2 regions of the Arthrobacter sp. OAP107 genome follow, and region 2 is predicted to be linked to the other one. Evidence: riboswitches for the same ligand, from Rfam matches in the RefSeq annotation. Region 2 holds a riboswitch; the other holds the start of a gene.
The links. Region 2 has a riboswitch for cyclic di-AMP ahead of ABIE00_RS19305 (C40 family peptidase). Riboswitches for the same ligand answer to the same signal wherever they lie in the genome.

Region 1 (7,140 bases), 150 kb from region 2:
ACGAGAAGGCCTACATCGTGCCGGGCCTGGGCGACGCCGGCGACCGGCTCTACGGCATCGCCGGCTAAACCACACCACAGTCCCGCACCACACCCAAAGTTCGCCGCCGGAGGTCTTCCGGAGGGCAGTGCGCCCCGGTTAGCCTGTGCACCATGGACTGGAAACTTGAACTCGTGTTCGTCCCCGTGTCCGATGTGGACCGCGCCAAGGACTTCTACGTCAACAAGGTCGGTTTCAACGCCGACTACGACGAGCGGCCCATGGACGGCCTGCGCTTCGTCCAGCTGACCCCGCCTGGCTCGGGCTGCTCGATCGCCATCGGGGAGGGCCTCAACGATGCCCCTCCGGGCACGGCTCCCAGCCTTCAGCTGGTGGTCAGCGACATCAACAAAGCCCACGACCAGCTCAAGGCGAACGGCGTGGACGTCAGTGACGTGGACGTCCAGGACTGGGGCCACTTCGTCTACTTCGCCGACCCGGACGGCAACAAATGGGCAGTGCAGTACCTGCCCAACCGGCCGAACGGCTGAACCCGAACAGCGCGTCTGGGGACAGGATGAGGCAGGATGGAAGGCATGAGCTTTCCTGCCGAGTCCGCCACCATCACGCTGACAGCCCGTGCCGTCCTGTTCGACATGGACGGCACGCTCGTTGATTCCACAGCCATCGTGGAGCGCGTGTGGACCGAATTTGCCGGGCGCTACGGCCTTGATATCGCCGAAATCCTCCGCACCTCCCATGGAGTGCAGGCGCTGGATACGGTCCGCCGCTTCGCTCCGGAGGGCGCCGATATCCACGCGCTGGCCGCCGAGCTGGGACGCATGGAACTGACCGAGACCGACGGCATTGTCGCGGTGCCGGGGGCGCTGCAGCTGCTGGAGTCGCTGCCGGCCGACGCCGTGGCCCTGGTGACGTCGGCTTCGCGCGACCTCGCCACCGTCCGGATGGCGGCGGCCGGGGTGGAGCTTCCGGCGGCGGTGATCACCTCCGAGGACGTGTCCCGCGGCAAGCCGCACCCCGAGGGCTACCTGCTTGGCGCGTCCCTGCTCGGGGCCGACCCCGCGGAAGCAGTCGTGTTCGAGGACGCTCCCGCCGGCATCGCCGCAGGAGTCGCCGCCGGCATCCGGACCGTCGCGGTGGGCCCGAACACCGGCGTCCTTCCCGACGGCGTGCTTCACATTCCGGACTACACCTCCGTGTCCGCGTCGGTGGAAACCGGCGAGGACGGGCGCCCGGCGATCTCCCTGCGCCTGTAGCCCCGCGCGTCCAGCCCAGAGGCCGCACGGACAGGCCCCGTCAGGACAGATCGTAGACCGTGGCGCCGCCGACGGTTTCGGCTGGTGCCCAGGAGGCCGCCCATGCCGCACCCTCGGCCGCCGAATCCGCCCGGGGTACGGGTGGAGTTTGCCGTGCCGGGATTCGCGAGCGTGCCCGGCCCGGCCAGCGTTCCCTGCCGGCCAAAGTTACCCAGCCCGGCGAAGTTGCCGCGGGTTCCCGTTGCGGCCGGTCCGGCGCTGACGATCGCACCGGAATGCGCAGTTGCCGCGGTGGTGAGGGAGTGGGCCAGCGGCGCGGCGAGTGCCGCGGCAACAGCGGCAGCCGCCGTCTTGCGCCGCAGCGCCTTGCCAGCCCCGCCGGAAGGCGCGAACGGGAGCAGCAGCAGGACCACGGCCTCCAGCGCGGAGACCAGAACCAGCCAGCGGAGCCAAGGGACATAGGCAGGGGAGCGGCCCAGCAGCTGGAAGGCCACGGCGCCGGCGGCTGCCACCGCTGCGGCGAGCGGCACCGCCGCTGCCGGCAGGGAACGGCGCTGCCAGAGCAGGACGCCGCCGAGGCCCGCGAGGCCGGCGATTCCCGGTGCCAGGGCCACCATGTAGTACGGATGGATGATGCCGGCCATGAAGCTGAACGTCAGCCCGGTGACCACCACCCACAGGCCCCAGATCACCGCCGAGGCCCGGACAGCATCCGTCCGCGGAGCCCGCCTGCCGATCCACAGCAGGGCGCCGGCGAGGATCAGGACGGACGGCAGCGGCCTTGAGCGTGCCGTCGGTGCTCGCGTTGTCCGCAACCGTGATCCGGAACGAGTGCGTGAAGGTGCCTCGCAGGTAGGCGTGGAGCCGGCGCAGGCACTCCCCCAGGTCGCGCTCCTCGTTGTAGACCGGGATGGTCACGTCCAGGACCGGTACCGCGGTGGAGGTGTCGATGGGCGACCGCCGCGTGTGCTTGATGAGGGTGTGCACCGGGGCGTGTCCGGCCGCGCCGGCTCCATGGGGCGAGTGCGGCTGGAGGTGCAGCGGTGGGTGCGGCTGGGTTCCGGAGTCCTGGTCAGTGATGGTCATGCACCAACAGTGGCGGCCGCTGTTATGAGGGTTTTAGGGCGAAGCTGTGCAGGGGCTGTGGAAGTATTTCGGTTGCGTTTTCCGAACGGCGGCGGCCGCATTTCTGCACCTCTTTTTCCGCCGCGGGAAGCCTGGGACAGCAAAAGGGCCCCGGATCCTGGCGGATCAGGGGCCCTGGCGCTCAAGCCGGGCGCCCTAAAGCGGTGCAGAAATGCTCGCCGTCAGCCGGTCCGGCCGCGGCAACCGGTCAGTACCAGTTGTGGGCGAGGTGCCAGTTCAGCGCGCCACACGGGGAGTCGTAGCGCTCCTTGATGTAGTCCAGGCCCCACTTGATCTGGGTGCGGTAGTTGGTGCGGTAGTCCGCCCCGGCGGTCGCCATCTTCTCGGCGGGCAGTGACTGCACGATGCCGTAGGCGCCGCTGCTCGCGTTGGTGGCCGTCGTGCGCCATTCCGATTCCTTGGTCCAGAGCCGCTTCAGGCACTGCATCTGGTCTGCGGACCAGCCGAAGGAGCCCAGCTTGCTGGCCGCGTAGGCCTGGGCGCCGGCGGGATCGTTCAGGGCAACAGGCGCAGCGGCCTTCGCGGGAGCGACCTTGGCGGCCACCTTGACGGCGGGCGCGGCCTTGGCAGCCGGAGCGGCCTTCGGTGCAGCTTTGGTGACTGCCTTCGGAGCCGCAGCCTTGGTGGCCTTGGGGGCAGCCTTGGCGGTGGCTTTGGTGGCTGACTGCGGTGCGATGGACGCCGCGGACGGGGCCGGGAAGGCGGAGATCAGCGTTCTGTCGAAGCTCAGCGTCTGCCCGGCGTCAGCGATGGCCGCGGCCGGCTCGGCGGCGGAAGGCGTAGCCTGGTCGGCCGCGTGGCCGGCAGCGCCGACGCCGATGAGTACGGCGGCGGCAGTAGTCAGGACGGCTGCCCGGCGCCCGAAGGACGGAAGGCCTGCCGCGAAACGGCCAAGGCCAGTCTTAGGCTTGGCAGGCTCGGCGCGGTGACGGGAAATCTTGGTGCCGGACTGCTTGGAGGCGCGTTCAGGGCGCGCCTGAGTCTTAAATTCAGACATGGTGGATTGCCTCTCAACACCTGCGGAGTTAGCTGTCGGGTTCGGATGAGGTCATCCGGCCGCACGGAAAATTCACGTGTCGGCTTCACCCCAAGGGCTGATGCGGAAAGCCCGGGACTCTGGTTCCCCCGCCTCTGCCTGATCTAAGCGGAATCCGGGAAGCGGCAGAGCTGGGCGTCAATCCGGACATGCGGCTCTAGTGGCGGCCGCACGCTATCGACGGTACAGGAGGCTTTTGATTAAGTCACATTTAGGTAACGGGAGTCATGGCGTCGGCGCGGCGCCTTGCGCGGGCAGCCGGACGGCAAATTCCGTCCGGCCGTGCCGGGACGTGACCTCCACCGTGCCGCCGTGCGCTTCCACGATTGACTGCACGATGGACAGGCCCAGCCCGCTGGTTCCCTCTGCCGAGGCCACCCCCGGTTCTCCCTGCGAAGCCCCTGGTTCTCCCCGCGAATCCGCGGTATGGAGGGCCGTGCCCGCGGTTGCTCCCACGGCGGCGGAGCCCATCGCCGCTGCGGATGCAGGCGCCAGGGGTGACTGAACCGGTGTCGCACGTGAGGCGTCTGCGCGGGCGAAGCGCGCGAAGACCTTGTCCACGAATTCGGGCGGGATGCCGGCGCCGTCGTCCGTGACAGTAATCACAGCGCTGCCGTCGGCCGAACGCATCACTCCGGTCGTCACCGTAGTGCCGGGCGGGGTGTGCTTGCGGGCATTGGAGAGCAGGTTCACGAGGACCTGGTGCAGCTGGGAGGCATCGCCCCGGACGGACACCGGTTCCTCGGGAAGGTCGAGGTGCCACGCCCGGTCCGGCGCCATGACTTTCTCGTCGCTGACCGTCTCGATCACGAGCTGCGTGAGGTCGACATCGCTGAGCTTGAGCGGCTGGCCCTCGTCGAGCCGGGCGAGCAGCAGGAGATCCTCCACCAGCGCGGTCATGCGCTCCGACTGGCTCTGCACGCGTGCAAGCGAGCGCTGGCCGTCCAGGGTGAACTTTTCCGTCATGCGCATCAGCTCGGTGTAGCCGCGGATGGCCGTGAGCGGCGTCCGGAGCTCGTGCGAGGCGTCCGCCACGAACTGCCGCACCTTCATTTCGCTTTCCTGCCGCGCTTCCAGCGCGTTGGAGACGTTGTCCAGCATCTGGTTCAGGGCGTGCCCCACACTGCCCACTTCGGTTCCGGGATGGGCGTTCGACGGCGGGACGCGGACGGCGAGTGCCACCTCGCCGGCATCCAACGGCAGGCGCGACACCTGCGTGGCCACCTCGGAGAGCTGCTCCAGCGGCTTCATGGTGCGGCGGATGAGCACCGTCCCGGCCAGACCGATCAGCACGAGTCCGCCCAGCGAGACGATGGTGATGGTCCAGACCAGCGACGTCAGGGTGCTCTGCTTCTCGGCCACGGGAAGCCCGGTCACCATGACGTCGCCATAGGGCGTCTGGGCGGCAACAAGACGGTAGGCCCCGGTGGACAGGGTGCGGTCGACGGGGATGCCGTCGCGGCGGAGCTCCAGGAGGGTCTGGTTGTCGGCGGCCGAGAGCGGTTTGCGGGTGGCATCCGATGCCAGGAAGCCGGCGCTGACCTGCCCGGACTGGATCCTGGCCACGAGGGTGCCCACCCGCTGGCCCCGGCCTTCGAGGGGGTCGGGCCTGTTGCCCGCGGAACCGAGCGGTGGGCGGCCAAAGTCCCGGGCCCTGTCAGCGGCTCCGGTGAGTTGATCGTCGAGCTGACGGGTCAGGAAGGAGTCCATTGAGGCGTAGCTGAAGAGGCCGATAGCAGCGCAAATGGCCACCAGAAGCGCCATGGCGACGAGGACCAGACGGGTGCGCAGGTGCCAGGTACCGGGCTTCAGCCAGCTTCGGCGCTGGGTACGGACTGCACCGGAAAGGTTTGCCACGGCCTACTCTGCCGGCTTGATGACGTAACCCGCGCCGCGGACCGTGTGGATCATCGGCGGGTGCACGGCATCCACTTTCTTGCGCAGATAGGAGATGTACAGCTCCACGATGTTGGCCTGGCCGCCGAAGTCGTAGTTCCACACCCGGTCTAGGATCTGGGCCTTGCTGACCACACGCTTGGGGTTCTCCATGAGGTAGCGCAGCAGCTCGAACTGGGTGGCGGTCAGCTGCAGTTCGTCGCCGGCGCGGGTGACTTCGCGCGTGTCGAGGTTCAGGACGAGGTCGCCCACAACGAGCTCGGCGGAATCCATGGCGGCCACGCCGGAGCGCTGGACCAGCCGGTGCAGGCGCAGCAGGACTTCCTCCATGCTGAACGGCTTGGTGACGTAGTCGTCGCCGCCCGCGGCGAGGCCCAGGATGCGGTCCTGCACCGCGTCCTTGGCGGTGAGGAACAGGGCCGGGACCTCCGGCGCGAAGGCGCGGATCCTGCCGAGGAGCTCGACGCCGTCGAATCCGGGAAGCATCACGTCAAGCACCAGCACGTCCGGGCGGAACTCCTTGGCGAGTTTCACGGCCTCGGGGCCGTCGGCAGCGACGGCGACCGACCAGCCGGCCATGCGCAGGCCCATGCTCATGAGTTCCGAGAGGCTCGGCTCGTCGTCGACCACGAGGGCACGGATGGGGGATCCGTCCGGGTGGGTCAGCTGGGGAAGGTTGTTGGTCATGGAGTGCGAAGTGGCCATGTGACAACTCTCCGTCCTGGTGTTTAGCCGCCGCTTTGGCAACCCTGTGCGCCGGCTGTGAATCCCAGCCTAGCGAGCTGAAAGGCGCCGTGTAGGCATTCTTCAGGCCACAGCCATGGCTCCTGCGCCGCACAGGCGGCGTCGGCAGCGGCCAGGCCCCGGCCGACGGCGGCTTCGGTGCCGAGTGGGCAGGACCGCCGCCGGCCGGCGGCGAAGGCTGGGGAGTGCCGCCGTCGGCCGGAAAAGCCCGCGGACCGGCGGCCAACGGCAAGCCGTGGACCATGAAGCGCGGGCTGGTCGTGGCCGTGCTGCCACAGTGCTGGCCGCTGGCGCAGGAGCCGCGGTGTACGGCCTGGGCAGCAACGCTGCCGCTGCCGGCGGAACGGCCGCCGGTGCCCAGGGCGGCTTGGCGCAGGGTGGAACGCAGGGCGGGTTGAGCCAGGGCAGTGCCCAGGGTGGCCTGCCACAGGATGGCGGGTCGATGGGAGGTCCGGGCGGCATGCAGGCGCCGGGCAGCGGAACCGTGCCCGGCCAGGGAGGCGACTTCGCGCCCAACGGCCTCGGCGGCATGGGCAGCGGTGTTTCTGCGGCGGTCCATTCGGAGTACGTCCTCGAGGAGAACGGGGAGTACGTCACCAAGGTGGCGCAGATCGGCACCGTCTCCGGCGTTTCCTCCGGTTCGGTCACGGTGAAGAGTGTCGACAGTTTCACGCGCACCTACACGCTCAGCGATGCCACAGTGGTGGGCAACCTGCTGCAGAGGCGCCAGCAGTGAGCGGCCGGCGACCTGGCGAGCGGCACTGCCGGATCCACCGGAGGCACGCAGCCGGGCGGAACCAGCGGCACGGGCCAGACCAGCTGATTGCCAGCCGGTGTGATTGATACGGGAAGGCGCAGCGCCCAGGCTGAACGGGCGCTGCCGCCGTCGTTCATCTGATTTGACCGGAGCGCCAACCCGCGCTGGGGCCGAAAATTCCCGCTCCGGATTGCGTCATAGCTGGACAATCGGCGTATCGCGGCTGCCGGTTTCCGGCATTTCAGATGTCATTGAATATTCAGCGCGTATTCACTGGGAAATCGAAGAAGATTCTGTAGAAGCGG
Region 2 (7,140 bases):
GTGGCGTCCCCTCCAGGGGTTTCCGCTGCGGAGGCGTGTGGGTCGTCGTCGGAGCGGTGCTCGGGCGCGGCTGTCATTCCCCCGGAGTCCCGCTGGGCACCGAAGTTCCGGCGGGCGTCGAGGTTTCAGCGGAGCCGGCCGGGGAACCTGCCGCCGCCAGGGCCTCGTCGGCCGCATAGGATTTCGCAACGTTACGGGCCACGTTCATGGCGCTTTGCATGGCGTCGACGTCCGGGGCCCGGCCCGCAGCGCACTTAAGGCCGGTGGCGAGCCCCGCTATGAAAGTAGTAAGCGGTGCGGCCGGACGCACCACGGAGTGCGCAGCCACTCCCGCAACGGACAGCACCTCGTTGATGTCCACGTCCACATCCTCGAGCTCAAAGGCCCGCAGCAGCAGACGGCACCATTCCTCAAGCGTCTCGTCCTGGCTTTTCATGCCTGCCTCCATATTCATGGCTGTCCGGAAGGCGGGTCATTGCTCCCGGACAGCTACTCCCAACGCGGCCGCATCGTCCCAGGTGTCCACGTCATCCGTGGAGCCGGCAGGGACAACCACAGCCTGCACGTCAAGACTAGCAAGGAGGGCGAAGACTGACCCGTGCGCCAGGGCGTTACGTGCGGCGGCATCCTGCACGGCGCGTTCCAGCGCAGCTGTGCTATAAAAACCCGCCAGCGGCTGCTGGCGGCCGTCCGCGGATGCCGCCATAACGCCGTCAGCGCCTGCGCCCGGAAGGGCTTCCAGCAGAGCGCCGACAGCATCGCCCACGCGCGGCATGTCGCACGCCAGAACCAGGACCAAGTCCGACCGGCCTGCGCTCCGGAGCGCGGCAAGCCCGGCGGCGATTGCCGCCGCCGGCCCCGCAAAGGGCGGGTCCTCACGCGTGCTGAGAACACCACCGGGAAGGCCGCCTGTCTCAGGTCCCACCACAACAGTGTGCCGGGCACCCGCTGCTGCCGTAAGCGAGCGCTCGAGGAGGGTGGCGCCGTCGAACATCAGGGCAGACTTGGGTGAGCCGCCCAGTCGCGAGGAGCGGCCGCCGGCCAGGATTATTGCGTCAAAGTCCACACACCCAGCGTAATGCGGCGATGCTCAGGCGGGCATCAGGCTGCTCTTTCCGGAAGCAGGAACGGGTCCCACGCCGGCGTGGGCTTCTCCAGCTCCTTGATCTGCCACATGGTGCCTACCGGTGGAGCCGGATCGAACCGGAGCTTCCAGCCCATTTCACTGGGCGTGTGGTCACCCTTGACGTTGTTGCAGCGGAGGCAGGCCGCAACCAGGTTCTCCCAGGACATCGGCACCGCCCCGGGATTTCGGCTGGACATGGTCTATGGTGTGGGCTGCCTTGCCGCAGTAGGCGCACCGGTGGCCGTCGCGGCGAAGCACGCCGCGCCTGCTCACCGCGGTGATCATGTTGTACCGGGGGCGGATGTAGCGGTTAAGGAGAATCACGGACGGACGGCCCATGATGTCCTGGGGCCCGACAACAGGATCGTCGCCTTCGGCCACCACGCTTGCCTTTCCGGTGAGCACAAGGACCAGCGCCCGGCGGAAGGTCACTACCGCCAGCGGTTCATATCCAGCATTCAGAACGAGTGTGCGCATGCACATACCTCTTCACGGCCGCACCCGGCAGAGGCGCGAGGGCCGGCTGCCCTCTGCATGTCCGGGCTATGGATCGACACCATAAGAGTAAACACTCACTAGGCAGATGAGCGAATCGAACACAAGCATCGTCGTGGCGTGTCACCAAAAATTCATGTGGGCGCAAGCAAAAAAGGACCCCCGCCAGCTGGCAGGGGTCCCTTCCGTAATGCTTTGGTGTCTTAGCCGCCGACGCGGATGAAGACCGGGCCGGAGCCGACGTTCACGCTGAACAGTGCGGTGGTTCCGCCGTTCCAGCCGCCGTGGACGGCCATGCCGTTGCCGACGTACACAGCGATGTGGGCCAGGCCCATGCCGCCGTTCTGGTAGTAGGCGAGGTCGCCCGGCCGGGCTTCAGCAGCGCTCACGGTGCGGCCGAGGGACAGGTAACCTGCCGGCCAGCCGTGGTAGTGGATGCCCACGGCGGCGAGTGCGTTGGTGGCCAGCGCGGTGCAGTCCTGCGAGACGCCCAGCTGTGCGTAGGCAGCAGCGGCGATGGCAGCGCCCTTGCCGCTGGCGGCAGTGGTCTTCGGCGCTGCCGGGGCAGCGGTCTCAACGGCGGCGGTGGCCTGGACTGCCGGTGCGGCGTCAGCAGCCGGAGCAGCGTCAACGGCGGGAGCGGCTTCCTGGACCTTTACGACGGGCTTCGGGGCCTCGACGACGGGAGCCGGAGCGGTGGAGACAGCAGGCTTCTCGTAGGAGATGGCGATGCTGGAAGCGGCCGAGATGGTGGTCGGCGCCGCGGCGGACTGGACTTCCAGCGTGGAAGCAGGAGCGGATTCGCGCTGGACGTTGGTCTCAGCAGCGTTGGCGGCGATGCCGCTGGTCAGGACAAGACCGGAAGCAGCAGCGATAACTGCGGCCTGGCGGCCCATGCCACCGGCGTTGTCGCCGACGGCCTTGGCAATGACAGCAAGCGAGCTGGTCTTGGTGACCTCGGCGCGGTGCCGTGCAATAGTCGCACGTGTAGTCATTAAAGTTTCTCTCTTTCGTGTTCCACGGACCGCGGTGGCAGGACGTGGGATATCGACGAGCCGGCATCTTGGGGGTAAGCCGGCCCGCCTCGAATCGGATTCTTAGCGAAGGGTGTAAAAAGCGGACGTGCCCGTTGCGGACACCGCGTGCAGGAGAGTGCCGTCCGCAGGGTTCAGCGCGCTGATCATCATGCCGTTGCCGACGTAGATGCCCACGTGGGCGCCGCCGTTCTGCATGACCAGGTCGCCGGGGGCAGGCGTCGAGGTGGGCTTCATGGCGTTCCACGCGTTGACGCGGGGAATGCTGATGCCAGCCTGAGCGTAAACCCACTGGGTGAAGCCGGAGCAGTCCCAGCCGCTGGGGGTGGTGCCGCCCCACACGTACGGGTGGCCGATGCCGGTGTACGCGATTGCAGCCAGTCCGGAAGCCGCGGCGGAGGCCGCACCATCGGTGGACTTGGCGGTGACGGCCGTGGCCGCACCGGTGCTTTCGTCGGCGGCCTGCCCTGCGCCGGCCGTCTGGCCCTCATCGTTCGACTGCGGAGCGATGGTTTCGGCGACCGGGGCCGCCACCGTCGTGACAGCAGGACGCTCGAACGAGACAGTGGCGGTGGGCGCGGCGGTCACAGCAAGCTGTGCGGCCTGGGATCCGGTCTCCGAGGAGGCGGAAACACCAATGTTGGCGTCGGCTGCGTTGGCAGGCATGCCAACGCTCAGGATGAGTCCTGAAGCAGCTGCGATAACAGCTGCCTGGCGACCTACTGTGCCGGCATTGGCGCTAACCGCCTTGGACACGGAGTCCAACGGGTTCATACGAACCGTTTGCGCGCGGTGGCGCGCGGCATTGTGGCGTGAAGACACGAAGGTAGCCTCTCCCAATGCCTGCGAGGTGAGCTGTCGGATTCGGATGGGAGTCACCCGGCCGCTCCGCTTCCTGGGAAGCTTTGCGACTTAACCCCAAGGCCTTCTTGCGAAGACCAAAATTGGTTCCCCCGCCCCTGCCAGACGATGTAATGCGAACGGACCTTGAGCGGTGGCAGAGTTAGGCAATCCACTCAAGAGCGTCAACTTCGGAAAAGTTGACGCGGTTTAGACGGTACAGCAGTTCGGAGCCAATGTCACATTCAGGTCACGGCGTGTCACAGGAATGAGAGTGCTCACTCGGGTAGGCCTAGAGCCAGCCCATGGGATCAACGACGTCCCCGTTGACCATCACCTCGAAGTGGAGGTGGCAGCCGGTGGAGGCGCCTGTGGTCCCGCTGAGGGCGATAACCTCGCCCCGGGTGACCTTCTGGCCAACCTGGACGCTGGAGGACGACAGGTGGTTGTACGTCGTCTCCAGGCCGTTGCCGTGATCGATCACGATGCGGTTTCCTCCGCCATACGGGTGCCACCCCGAGAAAGTGACTTTGCCGCTGGCTGCAGCAAGCACCTGGGTGCCGCACTCGGCGGCGAAGTCCTGGCCGCGGTGGAACTCGCCGGCGCCGCCGGTGATCGGACTCACCCGGTAACCGAACGGTGAGGACTTGACCAGCGTGGTCAGCGGTCCGCCCAGGGTGCCCACCGAGGCCGCACGGCTGATGCTGCCGGCCGACTGGGCGCTCAGGAGCTGCTTGAGCTTTCCGTCCGGGTCGCCGGTGGTGGAGACTGACGTGCGGCTGAAGTCGATCTTTGCCGCCGGTTCCGCCGAAACCTTCGGCTGCGCCAGTGAGGCAGCGGACGCCGATGCCCCGCCCTGCTCGCCGGCAGCCAGGACAGGGCTGGTGGCGGGGACAGTAACAGTCAGCAGGAGGCCGGTGGCCGCGAGGGCAACGCCGGCTTTCTGCCCAACGCCACTGGCCGAGGCGAAATCCGTAACCTGCCGCAACGGACCCCGGCGGCGGCGGCGCGCTTCGCGCTGGGCGTCCCGGGGACGGTCCGCGGCGTTGGCCTCCGCAAGGCGCGGCTCCGGAGCGGGACCAGTCGCGCGGCGGCGGCCCCGGGCATTCTGCATGGACAAGTACTGTTTCCTCTCTGGATAGCCTGCGGAGTTAGCTGTCGGATTCGGGTCAGAGAGTTCAGACCCGGTCCGCCATCACAAGCCATTCCGGCACAGGGGTATCCCCGGGAGGATTCCTTCTGCGGAAGAGACTTGCTGCTGCGGACTTCACCCCAAGGCTGTCAGAACAGCCGGTTGTGGTTCCCCCGCCCCTGCCAGTGGGTGACTCGTGCTGCTGATCTGCTGGCAGGGTTCGGCTCCAGATCAGGTAACGCTTTTGTATCGGCGTTGCCGTTTAACTATAGGCGATTAAAGAGCACGGTAATAATTCCGTTATATTCACTGTGCAAAAGTGGTGGGTCATCCTGCCTGCAGATGTCAGACAGGATACGGCTTCCGCGCCGCTGGACGATTAGGCGCCGGTCAAGGCTCCCTGGAGCTTAGTCCAGGCGCACAAACACGTGCGCAGCAACCTCCGGCGGCAGTTCAAGGGCACCCTCGAACCCCGGTACGCGGACAGAGATGTACTCCCCCACGCGTTCGAGCGAGACGGCGGCGCCGGGCCGGATCCCGCCTTCGTCCAACTGGAGCAGCAGCTCCGGCTCCACCTGGATGGGTTCTGCCAGGCGGCTGACGGTGACCTTGGATTCCGGGCCGTAGCCGGTCATGGCATCGAGCAGGTTCACCACCCCGTCCGAGAACGGGCGTGCAGGCTGCCCTCCGAGTGCGGCCAGGCCGGGAATCGGGTTGCCATAGGGAGATTCGGTGGGGTGATCGAGCATTTCATAGATCCGGCGCTCCACGCGCTCACTCATGACGTGTTCCCACCGGCAGGCCTCGTCGTGGACGTAGGCCCAGTCAAGGCCGATAACGTCAGCGAGCAGGCGCTCGGCGAGCCGGTGCTTGCGCATCACCTCGGTGGCGCGCTTCCGGCCCACTTCGGTCAGTTCCAGGTGGCGGTCGCCGGAGACGACGACGAGGCCGTCGCGTTCCATCCTGCCGATGGTCTGCGAAACAGTGGGGCCCGAGTGGCGGAGACGTTCGGCGATGCGTGCCCGAAGCGCCACGATGTTCTCTTCCTCCAGCTCCAGAATGGTGCGAAGGTACATCTCCGTGGTGTCGATCAGATCCGTCATTCAGCTCAGCTCCTCGAGCACAGTATTTGTGTCCGTCCCACCGTACCGCGGGCCCGCCGCACCGGGATCCGGCAAGCTGCAGCGGCGGTCCTGTATGACGGCGGCGCAGCACCGGCTGTCTGCCCGTACGTCCAGTGCCAGCTTAGCCTATTTTGAATTAGTCCGGATAATCCGCCGGGCCTGTGACGGGCACCATCTCCATGACTGGACTATGACGGTGGCGTGTTCCCGCGGTATCCGCGCTTCGGGCAGAATAAGGAGGGTCTTGGTGGCGGTCATGGTTGCCTGCCGGCCATCGCCCCGTCCCCGCCGAACCGCACTTCCATGCCGAAAATTGGAGCCACTGTGAGCGACACCAGCATCACTATTCCCGCAAATCTCCTGCCCAAGGACGGACGGTTCGGCGCCGGTCCCTCCAAGGTCAGGCCCGAGCAGATCGAGGCGCTCTCCGCAGCAGCCACGACGCTCCTTGGAACGTCCCACCGCCAGGCCCCGGTGAAGAACCTCGTGGGTTCCGTCCGCGAAGGCCTCAGCACCTTCTTCCGCGCCCCCGAAGGCTACGAGGTGGTCCTCGGCGTTGGCGGTTCCACCGCGTTCTGGGACGTTGCCAGCTTCGGCCTGGTGGAAGAGAAGGCACAGCACCTGTCCTTCGGCGAGTTCGGGTCCAAGTTCGCCGCGGCCACCAACAAGGCACCGTTCCTTGCGGAGTCCTCCATCATCAAGTCCGAGCCCGGCACCTGCCCCGCACCCAAGGCCGAGGCCGGCGTTGACGTGTACGCCTGGCCGCAGAACGAAACGTCAACGGGCGTTGCCGCGCCCGTCCAGCGCGTGAACGGCGCCGACGAGGGCGCGCTGGTGCTGGTGGACGCAACCTCGGCTGCCGGCGGCCTTGACGTCGATGTGGCCCAGACGGACGTCTACTACTTTGCGCCGCAGAAGAACTTCGCTTCCGACGGCGGGCTGTGGCTGGGCCTGTTCTCCCCGGCAGCGCTTGAGCGGGCCGAGCGCGTCAAGGCCAGCGGGCGGTGGATCCCGGACTTCCTTGACCTGAAGACCGCCATCGACAACTCCAAGCTGAACCAGACCTACAACACCCCCTCGCTGTCCACGCTCGTCACGCTGGACGCCCAGGTGCAGTGGCTGAACGCCAACGGCGGGCTGGACTTCGCCGCCGGGCGCACCGCCGACTCCGCCGGACGCATCTACAAGTGGGCGGAAGCCTCCGAATTCGCCACGCCGTTCGTTGCCAACGCCGCCGAACGTTCCAACGTCATCGCCACCATCGACTTCGATGACTCGATCGATGCCGCCGCCATCGCCAAGGTACTCCGCGCCAACGGCATCGTGGACACCGAGCCGTACCGGAAGCTGGGTCGCAACCAGCTGCGCATCGCCACGTTCGTGGCCATC

Region 1: linked by a shared signal. The riboswitch ahead of ABIE00_RS19990 (aggregation-promoting factor C-terminal-like domain-containing protein) and the one ahead of ABIE00_RS19305 (C40 family peptidase) in region 2 are both predicted to bind cyclic di-AMP.

Annotation. Positions count from the first base shown of each region.
Region 1 covers NZ_JBEPOK010000001.1:4,358,995-4,366,134, reverse strand. Annotated here, with positions in the region: gene upp (uracil phosphoribosyltransferase) at 1-68, shown strand, start outside; gene ABIE00_RS20010 (VOC family protein) at 153-530, shown strand; gene ABIE00_RS20005 (HAD-IA family hydrolase) at 576-1,256, shown strand; gene ABIE00_RS20000 (hypothetical protein) at 1,187-2,071, opposite strand; partial or broken gene ABIE00_RS19995 (glycosyltransferase family 2 protein) at 2,091-2,342, opposite strand; gene ABIE00_RS19990 (aggregation-promoting factor C-terminal-like domain-containing protein) at 2,590-3,399, opposite strand; cyclic di-AMP (ydaO/yuaA leader) riboswitch at 3,405-3,559, opposite strand; gene ABIE00_RS19985 (sensor histidine kinase) at 3,664-5,295, opposite strand; gene ABIE00_RS19980 (response regulator transcription factor) at 5,299-6,039, opposite strand; gene ABIE00_RS19975 (hypothetical protein) at 6,314-6,814, shown strand.
Region 2 covers NZ_JBEPOK010000001.1:4,212,181-4,219,320, forward strand. Annotated here, with positions in the region: gene ABIE00_RS19280 (molybdopterin molybdotransferase MoeA) at 1-77, opposite strand, end outside; gene ABIE00_RS19285 (DUF6457 domain-containing protein) at 74-436, opposite strand; gene mobA (molybdenum cofactor guanylyltransferase) at 473-1,066, opposite strand; partial or broken gene ABIE00_RS19295 (HNH endonuclease) at 1,102-1,603, opposite strand; gene ABIE00_RS19300 (NlpC/P60 family protein) at 1,825-2,616, opposite strand; gene ABIE00_RS19305 (C40 family peptidase) at 2,719-3,429, opposite strand; cyclic di-AMP (ydaO/yuaA leader) riboswitch at 3,482-3,651, opposite strand; gene ABIE00_RS19310 (M23 family metallopeptidase) at 3,788-4,609, opposite strand; cyclic di-AMP (ydaO/yuaA leader) riboswitch at 4,621-4,863, opposite strand; gene ABIE00_RS19315 (iron-dependent transcriptional repressor DtxR) at 5,035-5,730, opposite strand; gene serC (phosphoserine transaminase) at 6,076-7,140, shown strand, end outside.